2 regions of the Mesorhizobium koreense genome follow, and region 2 is predicted to be linked to the other one. Evidence: riboswitches for the same ligand, from Rfam matches in the RefSeq annotation. Region 2 holds a riboswitch; the other holds the start of a gene.
The links. A riboswitch is a leader RNA that binds a small molecule or an ion and turns the genes downstream of it on or off. The one in region 2 is predicted to bind S-adenosylmethionine.
Positions count from the first base shown of each region.

Region 1: it holds a riboswitch for S-adenosylmethionine, as region 2 does, so the genes downstream of both, metA (homoserine O-acetyltransferase MetA) here and RBH77_RS23265 (O-succinylhomoserine sulfhydrylase) in region 2, are expected to answer to the same signal.

Region 1 covers NZ_CP134228.1:1,696,111-1,703,925, reverse strand. Annotated here, with positions in the region: gene yddG (aromatic amino acid exporter YddG) at 1-370, shown strand, start outside; gene gloB (hydroxyacylglutathione hydrolase) at 381-1,148, opposite strand; gene RBH77_RS08210 (class I SAM-dependent methyltransferase) at 1,265-2,023, shown strand; gene RBH77_RS08205 (ABC transporter ATP-binding protein/permease) at 2,133-3,962, shown strand; gene RBH77_RS08200 (hypothetical protein) at 4,107-4,376, shown strand; gene metA (homoserine O-acetyltransferase MetA) at 4,438-5,376, opposite strand; SAM riboswitch at 5,430-5,507, opposite strand; gene hisC (histidinol-phosphate transaminase) at 5,584-6,681, shown strand; gene RBH77_RS08185 (prephenate/arogenate dehydrogenase family protein) at 6,684-7,634, shown strand; gene RBH77_RS08180 (DUF2125 domain-containing protein) at 7,643-7,815, opposite strand, start outside.
Region 2 covers NZ_CP134228.1:4,890,065-4,897,879, reverse strand. Annotated here, with positions in the region: gene RBH77_RS23290 (50S ribosomal protein L11 methyltransferase) at 1-435, shown strand, start outside; gene RBH77_RS23285 (sulfatase-like hydrolase/transferase) at 448-2,961, shown strand; tRNA gene RBH77_RS23280 (tRNA-Gly) at 3,252-3,325, opposite strand; gene RBH77_RS23275 (ion transporter) at 3,461-4,291, shown strand; gene RBH77_RS23270 (2'-deoxycytidine 5'-triphosphate deaminase) at 4,301-5,386, opposite strand; SAM riboswitch at 5,462-5,539, shown strand; gene RBH77_RS23265 (O-succinylhomoserine sulfhydrylase) at 5,589-6,776, shown strand; gene RBH77_RS23260 (CDP-alcohol phosphatidyltransferase family protein) at 6,780-7,385, opposite strand; gene apaG (Co2+/Mg2+ efflux facilitator ApaG/CorD) at 7,542-7,815, shown strand, end outside.

The DNA.
Region 1 (7,815 bases), 1.8 Mb from region 2:
CGCCGTGCCGACCGGCGTTGTCACCTGGTTCTGCGCGGCGACGGCGGTGCTTTCGCTGATCTGCCACATGCTTCTGGAACAGACCGTCTGGCCGGAAGGCTGGGGCCAGTGGCTCGCCGTCGCCGGGCTTGGCCTGATGCCGGTAGGCGCCGCCTTCTATGCCTGGGACCACGGCGTCAAGCACGGCAACATCCAGGTGCTCGGCGCGGCAAGCTACGCGGCCCCGCTTCTCTCGACGCTGGTGCTGATCGCGGCGGGTGCCGCGGAAGCGACGCCGCGTATCCTCACTGCCTGCGCCCTCATCACGGTCGGCGCCGTTCTGGCCGCGAAATCGATGCTCTTCCGCCGGGCGCGTTCCGTCGAAGCCTGACGAGTTTCGTTCAAAAGTTGTCCTTGCGCTTCCTTATCTCCGCAAACACCTCCGCGTCCGAGGCTTGCTGCATGCCGAGCGTATTGCGCACGCTCGCGTCGTGCCAGCGCAGGAACGGGTTGGTATCGAGTTCGCGCTCGATCGTGGTCGGCAGTGTCGGCTTGCCTTCCGCCCGAAGCTTGCGGATTTCCTCCGCGCGGGCGACGAGCGCGCTGTTCTCGGGATCGACCGTCAGCGCGAAGCGGACATTCGCCTCGGTATATTCGTGACCGCAATAAACTCGCGTCGTAACCGGAAGAACCGCGAGTTTCTTGAGCGAGGCGAACATCGTCTCCGGCGGACATTCGAAAAGGCGCCCGCAGCCGAGCGCGAAAAGCGTATCGGCGGTGAAGACGACGCCGCTTTGCGGGAAATGGTAGCTCACGTGGCCGGCCGTATGGCCGGGCGTCTCGATCACATGAACGGGCTCGCCGCCGAAATGCAGAATATCGCCCTCGGCGACCGTCTCGTCGATGCCCGGTATCTTCGAGGCTTCCGCCTTCGGCCCGACGATCTTCAGCCCGAACTTTTCCTTCAGCGCCAGATTGGCCTGCACATGGTCCGTATGGTGATGCGTAATGAAGATCGTAGAGGGCTTCCATCCGGTCTTCTCGATCGCCTTGAGGATCGGCCCTTCTTCGGGCGCATCGATAAGCGCGCTCTCTCCGCTTTCCCGGTCGTGGATCAGCACGCCGAAATTGTCGCTCAGGCACATGAACTGCTCGATCTCGATGGCCATTGATGTCTCCTTTCGTTGCCGCAGAGATAGAGAGCATCGGGCGCCCTGTCACCCCGGCGACTGTCGGCAGGACGCCAATCTTGCCGTTGTCCGCCGGCGCGGCTACCGTCCCGGCCATGCACAGCGATATCGTCGATCTGCGCTCCTTCTACGCCTCGACGCTGGGCCGGCTGGCCGAGCGTTCGATAGCGATGGCGCTTGCTTCGATCTGGGCGACGCTCGGCAATGAGCGGCTGGTCGGCCTCGGCTACGCCGTGCCCTGGCTGGAGCGCTTCGGCACGGAAGCCGAGCGCGTCTTCGCCTTCATGCCAGCGGCGCAGGGAGCGGTGAACTGGCCGCCGACCGGCCCGTCTTCGACGGCGCTCGTTTTCGACGAGGATCTGCCCCTGGTCGATTCCTCGATAGACCGCGTGCTGATGGTCCATTCGCTCGAACACGCCGAGAATCCGCGCGAGACGCTGATGGAGGTCTGGCGGGTGCTGGCGCCGGGCGGCCGCCTCGTCATCGTCGTGCCGAACCGCCGCGGCGTGTGGGCGCGCTTCGAGCACACGCCCTTCGGCACCGGCCGACCCTATTCGCGCGGCCAGTTGACCGCGCTTCTTCGCGAGACCAATTTCACACCCGGCGCCTATGCCGAGGCACTTTTCTTTCCGCCGAGCGTCCACCGTGCCACCCTTCGCCTCCACCAGCTCTTCGAACGCGCGGGGCGGCGCTTGGGCCCGATGTTCGCCGGCGTCCTCGTGGTGGAGGCGCAGAAGCGCCTCTATCAAGGCCTGCCGGTCGCGGCGCGCGCCTCGCGCCGCGTCTTCGTGCCGGTGCTGACGCCTCAGGGCGCGGGACGGCTGCGGCCCGTCGCACGCAGCAGGAAACCATGATGGGCTGACGTCGCCGTTTTTCGTACCATATCCGGTCTCGGAATGATGCCGGGCGGAAGCGAGAGCCGCCGCCCGATTCATACCCCGCCGCCACAGGAAGATTTTTCCCATGCCTGACAAGAAGCCGGAACCCGAAAAGGCATCGCCACCGCCGCAACAAGCCGACTATAGCCTGCGCGAGCAAATGGCGATGATGACGCGCGCCTTCATGGCATCACCGCTACGCAATACGATCTTCTGGCTTTCGGGCGGCATGTTCACCATGATCCTAGCGAATGCCGGCGGCCAGATCATCCTCAACCGTTGGTACCGCCCTTTCTACGACGCCATCGAACGCCGCGACGTTCCCGACTTCTTCCATCAGCTTGTGATCTTCTTCCTGATCGCCGGCGGACTGCTCGTCCTCGGCGTCTTCCAGACATGGCTGAGCCAGATGCTCAAGCTCAGGCTGCGCGAAGGCCTCACCCTCGACCTGATTGGCGAATGGCTGAAGGGAAGGCGCGCCTTCCGGCTGGCGAACGCGGGCGCGATTGGCGTCAACCCCGACCAGCGCATGCACGAGGATTCCGGTCATCTGACCGACCTCTCCACATCGCTGGCGATCGGGCTCGTGCAGTCGACGGTGCTGCTCGTCTCCTTCGTCGGTGTACTCTGGTCGCTTTCGTCGGGTTTCACCTTCCACGTATCGGGCCACAGCTTCCAGATACCCGGCTACATGGTCTGGGCGGCGATCATCTACGCCGCCTCGGCCTCATGGCTGAGCTGGCTGGTCGGGCGGCCCCTGATCGGCCTGACCGGCGAACGCTACGCCCGCGAGGCAGATTTGCGTTACTCACTGGTGCGCGTAAACGAGCATGTCGATGCCGTCACGCTCGCCGGCGGCCAGGCGGACGAGCAGCGCCGGCTGGAGCGCGACCTTGGCACCTTGGTCGGTGTCCTGCGTCGCCTTGTCACCGCGAACGTTCGCCTCGACTGGGTCACCGACGCCTATGGATGGGTGACGATCGTGGCTCCGATCATCATAGCAGCGCCCGTCTATTTCGCCGGCGATATGAGTTTCGGTGGGCTGATGATGGCTGTCGGCGCCTTCAACCACGTCCACTCCTCGCTGCGCTGGTTCGTGGCCAATATCAACACGATCACCGATTGGCGCGCGACGCTCTTGCGTATCGCCGCCTTCCGCTTTGCGCTGACCCGTACGGACGAGTTGCACGCTGTGGAGAAGCAGATCGATTTCCAGCACACGAGCGGGGACGGGATAACCTTGCGGGATGTCGAGATCGCCTCGCCGAGCGGCTGTACGAGGCTCAAGGAAAAGCGCGTCACCATCGCCACCGGCAAGAAGGTGCTGGTCACCGGCGATCCCGGAACCGGCAAGACGCTGTTCTTCCGGGCACTCGCCGGGTTATGGCCATGGGGCAGCGGTCATATCGGCATGCCGGAAAACGAGGCGATCACCTTCGTCCCGCGCACGCCCTATTTCCCGCCGGGCGCGCTGCGACAGGCCATGTCCTATCCTTTGGGAGAGGATTCTTTCGAGGAGAGCGAATTCGCTGGCGCTCTCAAGCGGGCCGGTCTCGAGCGCCTCGTCGCCTCTCTCGACCGAAACTCGCGCTGGGAGCGCGAGCTGAGCGACGAGGAGCAGCATCAACTCGCCTTTGCCCGGCTCGACCTGCACCGGCCGGACTGGGTCATCATCGACGAGGCGCTGGATATGCTGGAGGGCGACGCGCGCAAGCGGGCGGCCGCAGTGCTGACGAAGAGGCTGAAGGACGCGACGATCCTCTATATCGGCCGTGCCGGATTTGCCGACAAGATATTCTCGCGCACGCTCCATCTCGAAAAGGACCCGGGCGGCCGATCACTCAAGCCGATGCACGTGCCTTCGCCACCGGAAAAGGAAAAGCCGCCAGCCGAAGCGGGGCAGGAGACGAACTGAAAATTTACCTTTGTCGCGATAGCGCGCGCGAAAATGTCATCGGAACGTTCCACTTTCGTCGTACGGGTGACATGATTCTTCCCTAACGTCATGGCCACGAACAAAGGCGGACTACACGCCTGACCGGACGGAAAGGAACGCAAGATGAAGTCGATCCATGTCGTATTCGGCGCGGCCGAAACGGAGACGATGATCCGCGCGCACAACCTTGCCGTCAGCGAGCGCGACGCGTTCGTTCACGAGCTCGAGACGAGCGAGGATATCCGCCTGGTGATGGCCAGCCAGTATGACCGTTGCATTGCCACACTCCGCGCGGCGAGCGAGGAGATGGCTCGCGACCGGATACTGGAAATGGTGACCGCCTCTCAGGCCCGGCCTTGCGATATGACCTTCGAGGCGGCGGCACGGCGATAGACCCGGTACATTTTTCCGGCACGTCGATAGACAGCCTGCCGTGGCGGTGTCCTGCGCACCGTCACGCCACGAGCGGCTGCGGTTTCTTGCCGATATTCCCGATGTCGTAGGCCGTGGTTTGGTAGACCTGGTTGATCCAGTTGCCGAACAACAGGTGCGCGTGCGAGCGCCAGCGGTTGAGCGGCTGGCGCGTCGGATCGTCATCCGGATAATATCCGTGCGGCACCCCGATCGAGGTCCCGGCAGCCACGTCCCGATCGTATTCCTCCTTGAGAGAAGTGGAATCGTACTCGATGTGGTTGAACATGTAGAGCCGGTTGCCAGCCGTCTCGGTGGCGAGACAAGGGCCGGTCGCATCCGATTCCACCAGCAGTTCAAGCGGCGCGCCGGCGTGGATATCGTCTGCGCGCACCTCCGTCCAGCGTGAGACCGGAATGGAGAAATCGTCGGAAAATCCCGCCAGATAGGGCGAGGCCGGCGAATTGTTGCGGTGGCGGAAAACGCCGAAGGCCTTCTTCTCCAACGTATGCTTCTGAATGCCATGGAAGTGCCAGGCGGCGGCCATCGCCCCCCAGCAGATGAAGAAGGAGGAATGGACGTTGGTCGTCGTCCAGTCGAGGATGCGCTTCAACTCCTCCCAATAGGTCACCTCCTCGAAAGGCAGCAACTCGATGGGCGCGCCGGTGATGATGAAACCGTCGAACTTGCGCGCCTTTACCTCCGCCCATGTCTGGTAGAAGGCGATGAGATGCTCCTCGGGCGTATTCTTGGCCTTGTGGTTGCCGATGCGTACCAGCGTCAGTTCCACCTGAAGCGGCGTCGTGCCCATCAGCCGCGCGAACTGCGTCTCCGTGCGGATCTTGTTCGGCATCAGGTTCAGGAGCCCGATCTGCAGCGGGCGGATGTCCTGGCGCAGCGCCGTCCTCTCGTCCATGATGGCGACGCCCTCGCGTGCGAGTATCTCGCGGGCGGGAAGTTGGTCGGGGATCTTGATCGGCATCGGATATGCTCCAGACAAAAAAGCCGGCGGCGAAATCGCGACCGGCCCATCGGATTTTGTCCTGAACGGTCCTTTAGCGACTTCTTTAACGTGGCTGCAAGCCGACCGGCCAAATCACCACGGAATGTGAGGGTTTTAGGACCGGCCGGCCTTTGCGTCAACGGAAAAGCTTTGCTAGAGCAAACCGCCCTTCGACTGGAACCTCCCATGAACGAGATAAAGCGCCCTCTCCCGCGGCCCGGCATAATGGATATTGCCGCCTATGTTCCCGGCGGCGGCCATGCGCCGGGAGCGGCGAAGGTGCACAAGCTTTCCGCCAACGAGACGCCGCTCGGAGCCAGCCCGGCGGCCATGGAAGCGCTGCGCGAGGTCGGCAACCATCTCGAACTCTATCCGGACGGTCAAGCTGTCGCGCTGCGCCAGGCGATCGCGGAGGTGCATGGTCTCAATCCGGCGAACATCGTCTGCGGCAATGGCTCCGACGATCTCCTGGCGCTGCTCACCCGTGCCTATCTCGGCCCCGGCGACGAGGGTATTTTCAGCGAGCACGGCTTCCTCGTCTACAGGATACAGATCCTGTCGGTTGGCGCCGTTCCCGTCTCCGCGCCGGAGAAGGACGAGCGCGCCGATGTCGACGCCATCCTCGCCGCCGTCACGTCGAAGACCCGCATGGTCTTCCTCGCCAACCCCAACAACCCGACCGGCACCTACATTCCCTTCGAGGAGGTACGACGGCTGCACGCGGGCCTTCCGGCCAACGTGCTCCTCGTGCTCGATGCGGCCTATGCCGAATATGTGCGCCGCAACGACTACGAGGCCGGCATCGAGCTTGTCTCGTCGGCCCGCAACGTCGTCATGACGCGCACCTTCTCCAAGATCTATGGTCTCGCCGGGCTGCGCATCGGCTGGATGTACGCGCCTTCCGAAGTGGTCGATGTCGTCAACCGCATCCGCGATCCCTTCAATGTCAGCGCTGCGGCGATCGCAGCCGGCGCCGCCGCCATGCGCGACCGCGCCCATGTCGCCCAGGCGGCGGAGCACAACGAGGTCTGGCGCGACTGGCTGACGAAGGAACTGGCGGCGCTCGGCCTGCGCGTCACGCCAAGCGTCGGCAATTTCATCCTCGTCCATCTTCCAGGGGGCAAGCGCACCGCCGAGGCGGCGGACGCGTTCCTGGTCAAGCACGGCTTCATCCTGCGCCGCGTATCGGCCTACGGCTTTCCGAACGCGCTTCGCATGAGCATAGGCTCGGAGGAAGCCAATCGTGGCGTCGTGTCGGCGCTTGCCGAATTTCTTAGGTCGTGACCATGTCCGAACCGCTTTTCGACAAAATCGCTCTCATCGGCATCGGCCTGATCGGCTCTTCGCTGGCGCGCGTCATCCGCCGCAAGGGCCTCGCCGGCCATGTCTCGATCTCCACCCGCAGTGCCGTCACGCTGGCGCGCGCCGAGGAACTCGGCCTCGGCGATTCCTATTCGGCCGATCCCGCAATTGCCGTGGCCGATGCCGACCTCGTCGTCGTCTCGGTGCCGGTCGGCGCTTCCGGTGAGGTCGCGGAGGCGATCGCACCGGCGCTGAAACCCGGCGCCATCGTCACCGACGTCGGCTCGACCAAAGGCTCTGTGATCGCGCAGATGCGCCCGAAATTGCCGGAGAGTGTCCATTTCATTCCCGGCCACCCGCTCGCCGGCACCGAGAAATCCGGCCCGGACGCCGGCTTCGCGGAACTGTTCGAGAACCGCTGGTGCGTGTTCACGCCGCTGCCCGGAACCGATCCCGTCGCACTGGAGAAACTGTCGGAATTCTGGCGCCGCTGCGGCTCCAACGTCGACACGATGGATCCCGACCATCACGACATGGTGCTCGCCATTGTCTCGCACCTGCCGCACATCATCGCCTACAACATCGTCGGCACGGCGGACGATCTGCAGACCGTGACCAAGTCGGAAGTCATCAAATATTCCGCCTCGGGCTTTCGTGACTTCACCCGCCTGGCCGCTTCCGACCCGACCATGTGGCGCGACGTCTGCCTGCACAACAAGGACGCGATCCTGGAGATGCTGGCACGCTTCTCGGAGGACCTCGCTTCGCTGCAGCGGGCTATCCGCTGGGGCGACGGGGAGAAGCTCTTCGATCTTTTCACCCGCACCCGCGCCATCCGCCGCTCGATCATCGAGGCCGGGCAGGAAGTGGACGTGCCGGATTTCGGCCGCCAGGTGGCCGCGCACCCGGAGAAGGGCGCCGCCTCGAAGACCTGACCAGTCGGCTATCGCAGCGGCGGGATACGGCCGAGCGGAATAAAGCCGACGGTCACCTTGCCCTTGTGGATGGTGACCGGCACCAGAGGATCGCTGCCCAGCACGGCCACCATGGCGGCGGCGTTGTCGATCTCCCTGGCGGCTTCGGGAAAAGCGAGCTTGAGCGCCGCCGCCAATTCAT
Region 2 (7,815 bases):
ACCGCGGTGGACATCGCGTTCTCGAGGTCGAAACAGGATAGTCTCAATTTCCTGCCGCTCTGGCTGGACGCTGCGAATCCCAGCCCCAATCAAGGCTGGAGGCAAAGCGAACGCCGCGGCTTTGCCGAAAGAGCAAATGCCGACGCTTTGATCGCCCTGGCATTCGAGCATCATCTCGCCATCGGTCGAAATGTCCCCTTGGTCGACGTAGTGAACTGGCTCGTCAGCTTGGCACCGGTGGGCATCATCGAGTTTGTTCCGAAGGCTGACAGCACGGTCCAGAAAATGCTGGCTCTGCGGGAGGATATCTTCCCAGACTACAACGAAGCCACATTTGAAGCCGCGATACAGCGCAAAGCCAAGATCGTTGGCAAGCAGGTCATCTCTGAATCTGGCCGGACTCTCTACAGATATGATCGCACATCCCTTCTATAGCAGATTGAAAGCATGGCATTAGGCAGCGCGTTGAAAGATCGATCACTCAGGATCGAAATCCTGCATGTTTTTGCGCTTGTTGGGGTCGCCGTCGCTCAGCCCGTATACAGCACGCTCGCGGATGGGCCGGAGTTTTTCGTGGCAAACCACGCCGCCGGGCTCCAGATCATAGCACTGGTCTTAGCACTTTCGATCGGATTGCCGCTCCTCATCGCGGTTGCTGAAATCGGGTTGCGCTCGATGAGCCGTCGGCTCCAGCGATCTGTGCATTTGTTCGTCGTCTGGATTCTTCTGACGTTTCTCGCATTGCAGGTCATCAACCGGTTCTTCGAGAAGTCGGCCGTTGCACCAATTGCAGTGTCAATAGCTGCGGCGACGGTGTGCACGGCCCTTTATGCACGGTCCGTAGTCGTGAAACAGTTGCTGACGTTCCTTTCGATCGGTGCGCTGCTCTTTCCCCTCAATTTCCTAATAATCTCGCCCGCTTCGAAACTGATCCTCCCCGGCCAATCGATCGCGAACACAGGTGTGGATGCCTCCCGTGCAAAAACACCAATCGTAATGGTGATATTCGATGAGTTTAATCCGACTGCACTACTCAACAAGGATGGCCAGATAGATTCAGTTCGCTATCCTCATTTTGCGCAGCTCGCTGCCAACGCCTGGTGGTATCCTCGCGCAACCTCTACCTATCCACAGACACAGTTCGCCGTTCCGGCTATCTTGTCAGGAGAATTACCAGATCCCGCGAAGCAATTTCCTTCCTACCATGATCATCCAAACAATCTATTCACGATGCTTGGCGGAAGTTATGCGCTTAATGTTAAAGAGTCGATTACGTCCCTCTGCCCGGACACTCTCTGTACAGGGAAAGAGCGAGCGTTCAGTGAAATTACCTTCGCTTCTGATATATTTATTGTATATTGTCACGCAATTATTCCGAAAGTGCTCCATGGTCGATTCCTGCCGTCTTTGAGAAATGGCTGGAACAATTTCGGATCTGTGGCATCCACGCCATCGGAGGGCGCCGAGGCGGAGTTAATTGAAGCCTTCAATGATCAGTCGGGCAGCTCTCGAATGTCGAAATTCTCCCAATTTATCGGGAGTATCGACGGCCATGATAAGACCCTGAATTTTATGCATATACTTCTGCCGCATCAGCCTTATCAGTTTTATCCGGACGGAACTTATTATGAGAGGGTTGCCGATTTCGGCATGGATAAAACTGCATGGTCGTCTGATCAGCATTTTGTTGATTTTGCGTACAAGAGATACTTAATGCAAGTTGGATATGTCGACAGAATGATTGGAGAGCTTATTAAAAGGCTGAAATCAATTAACGCATATGATAGATCAATGATAATAATTACAGCAGATCATGGAAGGGAATTTAAAACAAATACAGAAGATCGTATTCTAAATTATAAAGACGTAGATCTTTTGCACGTCCCTCTCTTAATTAAATTGCCTAATCAGGAGAGGGGAGAAATAAACAAGAATCTTGTTTCTAATATAGATATAGTTCCGACGATAGCCGATGTTTTAGGGATTGATCTTAATTGGAAGTTTGATGGCCAATCCGTATTCTCAGAAAATTATAAGGAAAGTGAAAATCTGAACATAGTCTTTAGGTCAAAAGAATTTAACATCGATAGGAATTCTATAGTAAGCTTGCCTCTGCTTGGATGGCAAACGCAAACATTCGGTTCGGGAACTTCACTATCCGATCTGCCCGTCAACGGCCCATATGCGAGCATGATAGGGAAGGACATTGAAAGCCTGGACGTCGTTAAGGCCCCAAAAGAGCAAGAAGCAAGGCTGACACAGAACTTCTCGATGCTCGCAGATATAGATCCGGCCTCCGATTTCAGACCATGGCTTGTGTCTAGCGAGGTGGCCAATTTGGGGGATGACGGCCAACCTTGGATAGCGTTGGCTTTGAACGGAAAGATCGTGACATTGTCGCAGGTTTATAAGGACAAGAACGGGTCTGATCGTATCTTGGCCCTTTTCCCGCCAGGTTCTATCGCTGCTGGAGCAAATGCCTTGTCTGCATTCCAGGTGTCAGGTTCCGAAGCAGTCTTGAAACTTCGTCCAATTTCCACCGGTCTTGGTACCTACAAACTCGAGCGCCGAGGTGCCGTCGATATCCTGACGTCATCGCAGGGGAATGAATATCCAATCGTAACGAACAAGGTATTTGGATCTGTCGATCGCGTCAGCGTAAATGGCTCGGCCATTGAGTTGGCTGGGTGGTCTGGAGACACGGATCTTCTAGTACCTGCGGAGCATGTGGTTGTATTCGTCGATGGAAAATTCGTCTGCGCTATCGACCCCGATACCGACCGTCCCGATGTAGCCGAATACTTCAAATCAAGCGCGATGGCGAAAGGTGGTTTTTCCACCGGGTGCCCATTTCGTGGGAGCCCGCAACAACTTAGCTCCCTGCGCGTGTTTGGCATCACACCATCGGGGGCAACGGGAGAACTGCAACTATCGAAAGCGTCTGGCACTCCCCAGCAGTGATGCCATCCTCATGATCCGGCCATGAGGTGGATCTTGAGGCTTGCTGGCACAAAGCACGGTGCTCCGGGATGGTGTAGCTACCATCGGCACCGAAGAGACAGTTATGCGTGAGCTGAGTATCTTTCATCCGCGAATTTCAAGATGGGGCTCAGGGCGGTGAAGTCCAATATACCGCAGCTTGCTCCGCCAAGCTGCGGTCCGTTTGCGCGATGTGGAGGGTCTCGGGTTGGGTCCAGCCATAAGCGCCGTTCTCTCACCGATCGCCGATGAAACAGGCCCGCCAGAACAGGTGGAGCGGGTGAAGGGAATCGAACCCTCGTATTCAGCTTGGGAAGCTGCTGCTCTACCATTGAGCTACACCCGCGACGGCCGCATTAATCCACGAGGCCATACCAGCCTGTCAAGCGGCTTGTCGGCGCCGTTTTTGGCAATCGGCAGCTTTCGCTGGCGATAGCTCGACTGCTATGTCTCGGCCTCGAATGCGCGACGGAGGGGACCGATGCATTGGAAAGAGCATGTCGCGACGGCGCTCGACGGCCGTCATCCGGGTCTCGGTCACTATATTGAACTCTTCCTGGATGCCATCATCATCCTTTCGACCGTCGCCATGGGTGTAGAGACGCTGCCTGATCTGCCTCCATCGGCGGTCGAAGCGCTTTATGTTTTCGAAATCTTCGTAATCGCGGTCTTCACCACCGAATATGTGCTCAGATTGCTCACTACACCCCGCCCTCTCGGCTATGCGCGCAGCTTTTTCGGGGTTGTGGATCTTTTGGCGATCGCTCCCTTCTATATCGCGCTTCTTGCGACCGGCAGCGGCATAGACCTACGCGCGATCCGGGCGCTCAGGCTGCTGCGGCTGGCCCGGCTTTTCAAACTGGCGCGCTACACGGCGGCGCTTGACCGGTTCGGCGTCGCCTGGCGCGCGGTCAAGGACGAGATCATCATCTTCGGCATCACGGCGCTGGTCGTGCTCTATGTCTGCGCGCTCGTCATCTATCAGTGCGAGCACGATGCCCAGCCGGACAAGTTCCGTTCCGTCTTCGACGCCATGTGGTGGGCGGCGGTGACGCTGACGACCGTCGGCTATGGCGACATCTACCCCATCACGTTCTTCGGGCGCCTGTTCACCGTCTTCATGCTGTTCATCGCGCTTGGCATCATCGCTGTGCCAACCGGCCTCGTGGCATCGGCCCTGGTCGCGATCCGGCATCGGGAAGACGAGCGGGAGAAAGAGGAAAAGGCCGAAGCGGCGGCCAAAAAGGCTGCTCGCGAGAAGGCCGGCAAGCCGGTCGCGCGGCGCCGCCCTGCCCGAAAGGCCCCGTCTTGATCGCGCTCGTCAGCGAAAATGCTTGGATAGTTTCAGGCCCTGCGCCTGGTAGTTCGATTTGAGGTCGGCGCCGTAGAGAGCATCCGGCCGCGCCAACAGGTGCTCGTAGACCAGCCTTCCGACGATCTGGCCGTGATCGAGGATGAAAGGCACTTCGTGGCTTCTAACCTCAAGCACCGCGCGGCTGCCGGTTCCACCGGCCGCCGAATGGCCGAAACCGGGGTCGAAGAAGCCGGCATAGTGAACACGGAATTCGCCTACCAGCGGATCGAAGGGCGTCATCTCGGCGGCGTAGTCCGGCGGCACATGCACCGCCTCCCGGCTGACGAGGATGTAGAACTCGTCGGGGTCGAGGATCAGTTCGCCCTTGCCGCGGCTGTAGAGCGGCTCCCAGAAATCGTGCTGATCCTGCACGGCGCGCCGGTCGACATCGATCAGTCCGGTATGGTGCTTGCCGCGATAGCCGACAAGACCGTTCTTGTCCCCCGTAAGGTCTATGGAGAGTGCTATGCCGCCGCCGGTGATATTGGGCTCGTCCGCCGCGACCAACCGCTCGCGCCGGTGCAGCGCCGCAAGTTCGTTTTCCCCGAGTACCGCATGGCCCTTGCGAAAGCGGATCTGCGCCAGGCGCGAACCGGTGCGCGCCACGATCGGGAAAGTGCGCGGACTGACCTCCATATAGAGCGGCCCGGCATAGCCGGCCGGTATCTTGTCGAATTCCGGGCCGTGATCGGTCATGACGCGGGTGAAGATGTCGAGGCGGCCGGTCGAGCTTTTCGGGTTGGCGGAGGCGGCGACGTCCGGCGGCAGCTTTAGTTCCTCCATCAGCGGCACGATGTAGACGCAGCCCGTTTCCAGCACCGCGCCCGGCTCGAGGTCGATCTCATGCAGCTTCAGGTGGTCGAGCTTGTCGGCGACGCTGTGCGCGGGGCCCGGAAGGAAACTGGCACGGACGCGGTAAGCCTTTGCGCCAAGCCTGAGATCGAGGCTTGCCGGCTGGATCTGGTCATCGTCGAGCACACGCGCGGAGGAGAGCGCGCCGCTCTTGAATAGCGCCGCGATATCGCGGTCGGGCAGGATGCCGGTTGTCCGCACGTATGGCTCCCGAAATTTCACGTTTATCGTGATATTCACTTGCCGATTGACGCAAGCGGGGCAACGGCATAAAGGACCTTATCCCGTGGTGATTTGGCCGGTCGGCTTGCAGCCACGTTAAACAAGTCGCTAAAGGACCGATTTCGGACCGGTACGCGATTTGAATTTCGCGGGCCGGTTTTTTGTTTTTGAGGGTGTCCCGATGACGAATGGAGCAAACTGGAAGCCGCAGACGAAACTGGTCCATGGCGGCACGCTCCGATCGGGCTTCGGCGAGACATCCGAGGCGATCTATCTGACGCAGGGCTTCGTTTATGACACCGCCGAAGCCGCCGAAGCACGCTTCAAGGGTGAGGCGGAAGGGTTCATTTATTCCCGCTACGCCAATCCCACGGTGGACATGTTCGAAAAGCGCATGTGCGCGCTGGAAGGGGCGGAGGACGCCCGCGCCACCGCGTCCGGCATGGCGGCCGTGGCGATGGCGCTGCTCTGTTCGGTGAAGGCCGGTGATCACGTCGTCGCGGCCCGCGCGCTCTTCGGCTCCTGCCGCTGGATCATCGAGAAGCAGATGCCGGCGTATGGCGTCGAATCGACCCTGGTCGACGGAACCGATCTGTCGGCGTGGGAAAAGGGGATTAGGCCGAACACGAAGCTGTTCTTCCTCGAAAGCCCGACCAATCCGACGCTCGAAGTGGCCGACATCGCCGCCGTTGCGAAACTGGCGGATTCGATCGGCGCGCGCCTCGTGGTCGATAATGTCTTCGCCACGCCCATGCAGCAGAAGCCGCTCGAACTCGGCGCTCATGTCGTCGTCTATTCCGCGACCAAGCACATTGACGGGCAGGGGCGCTGCCTGGGCGGCATCGTTCTTTCCGACAAGGAATGGATCGAAAAGAATTTGCACGATTATTTCCGCCACACCGGCCCGTCGCTGTCGCCCTTCAACGCATGGACGCTGCTCAAGGGCCTGGAGACGCTGCCGCTTCGTGTGCGCCAGCAGACGGAGAGCGCCGGACGCATCGCCGATTTCCTGGCCGGGCATACCCATGTCGAGCGCCTGATCTATCCCGGCCGAGCCGACCATCCGCAGGCCGATATCGTGAAGAAGCAGATGAAGGGCGGCTCGACGCTTCTGTGCATAGACGTGAAGGGTGGCAAGCAAGGCGCCTTCGCTTTCCAGAACGCGCTGGAGATCATCCGTATTTCCAACAATCTGGGTGACGCCAAAAGCCTCATCACCCATCCTGCGACGACGACGCACAAGAACCTCACCGAAGAGGCCCGCGCGGAACTGGGCATCAATCCGGGAACGGTCAGGCTGTCGGTCGGCCTGGAGGATGTGGACGATCTCATGACCGATATCGACCGCGCGCTTTCTAGGGCGGCTTAAGCGTTACCGGAACGTCCGTACGGCGAGTACGATGCGGCAGAGTGCGGTATAGAGCGTCATCGCAGCGAACACCCAGGCAATGACGGGGAACCAGCCGGGGAATATGCAGGCGAGCGCGAATGCCGCGATCGTCTCGGTCGCCTCGGCAAGCCCGGTGGTGAAATAAAGCGATTTCGAACCCCGTGCGTCGGTTTGGAGCTTCCGCCGCTCCGCCATGATTGCATAGGCGAGGAAGCTTGAGCCGTTGATGTAGAAGGACAGGATGAGCGCGGCGCCGGGAACGGCGTTCGTGGCCGGATCGGCGAACACGAAACCCATCGGCACCGCGCCGTAGAAAACGAAATCCAGCACGATATCGAGGTAGCCGCCGAGATCGGTCTTCCCGCGGATGCAGGCGACCGCGCCGTCGAGCGCGTCTCCGAAACGACTGGCAAGGATCAGAAGAAGTCCGGCGGCGAGCCAGCCATTTGCGATCGATGCCGCAGCCGCGAGCCCGACGATACAACCGGTGACGGTGATCGCATTGGCCGAAAGGCCCGCCCGTGCTGCCATGATCGCTGCCGGCCGGACCAGCGGATCGATACGTTTCCTTGTCCAGCCGTCCAGCATCGCGTTCTCCCGAACGTTTCCTATAGCTGTCGCAGCGGGGATTGGGCAGCAAGCACCGCTCACATTCGTGTCAGGCGTTGACCGGGGCCGCGCCCTGCGCGATTCTGTGCTTCATGAAGGGTTCCAGGAAGGATTGTGCCCCGGAAGGATTGCGTCATGTATCGCGCCGTGACCCGCGACATAGAGGTCTGCGTCGAGCCCTTCTATCTGGCCGACCGCTCCGACCCGGAGGACGGGCACTATGTCTGGGCCTATAGGATCACGATCGCCAACAATTCCGACGGGTTCGTAAAGCTTCTTTCGCGCTATTGGCACATCATCGACGGCGCAGGCAAGGTCGAGGAAGTGCGCGGGCCGGGCGTTGTCGGCGAACAACCGGAGCTTGAGCCAGGCGACAGCTTTCAATACACCTCCGGCTGCCCGCTCTCCA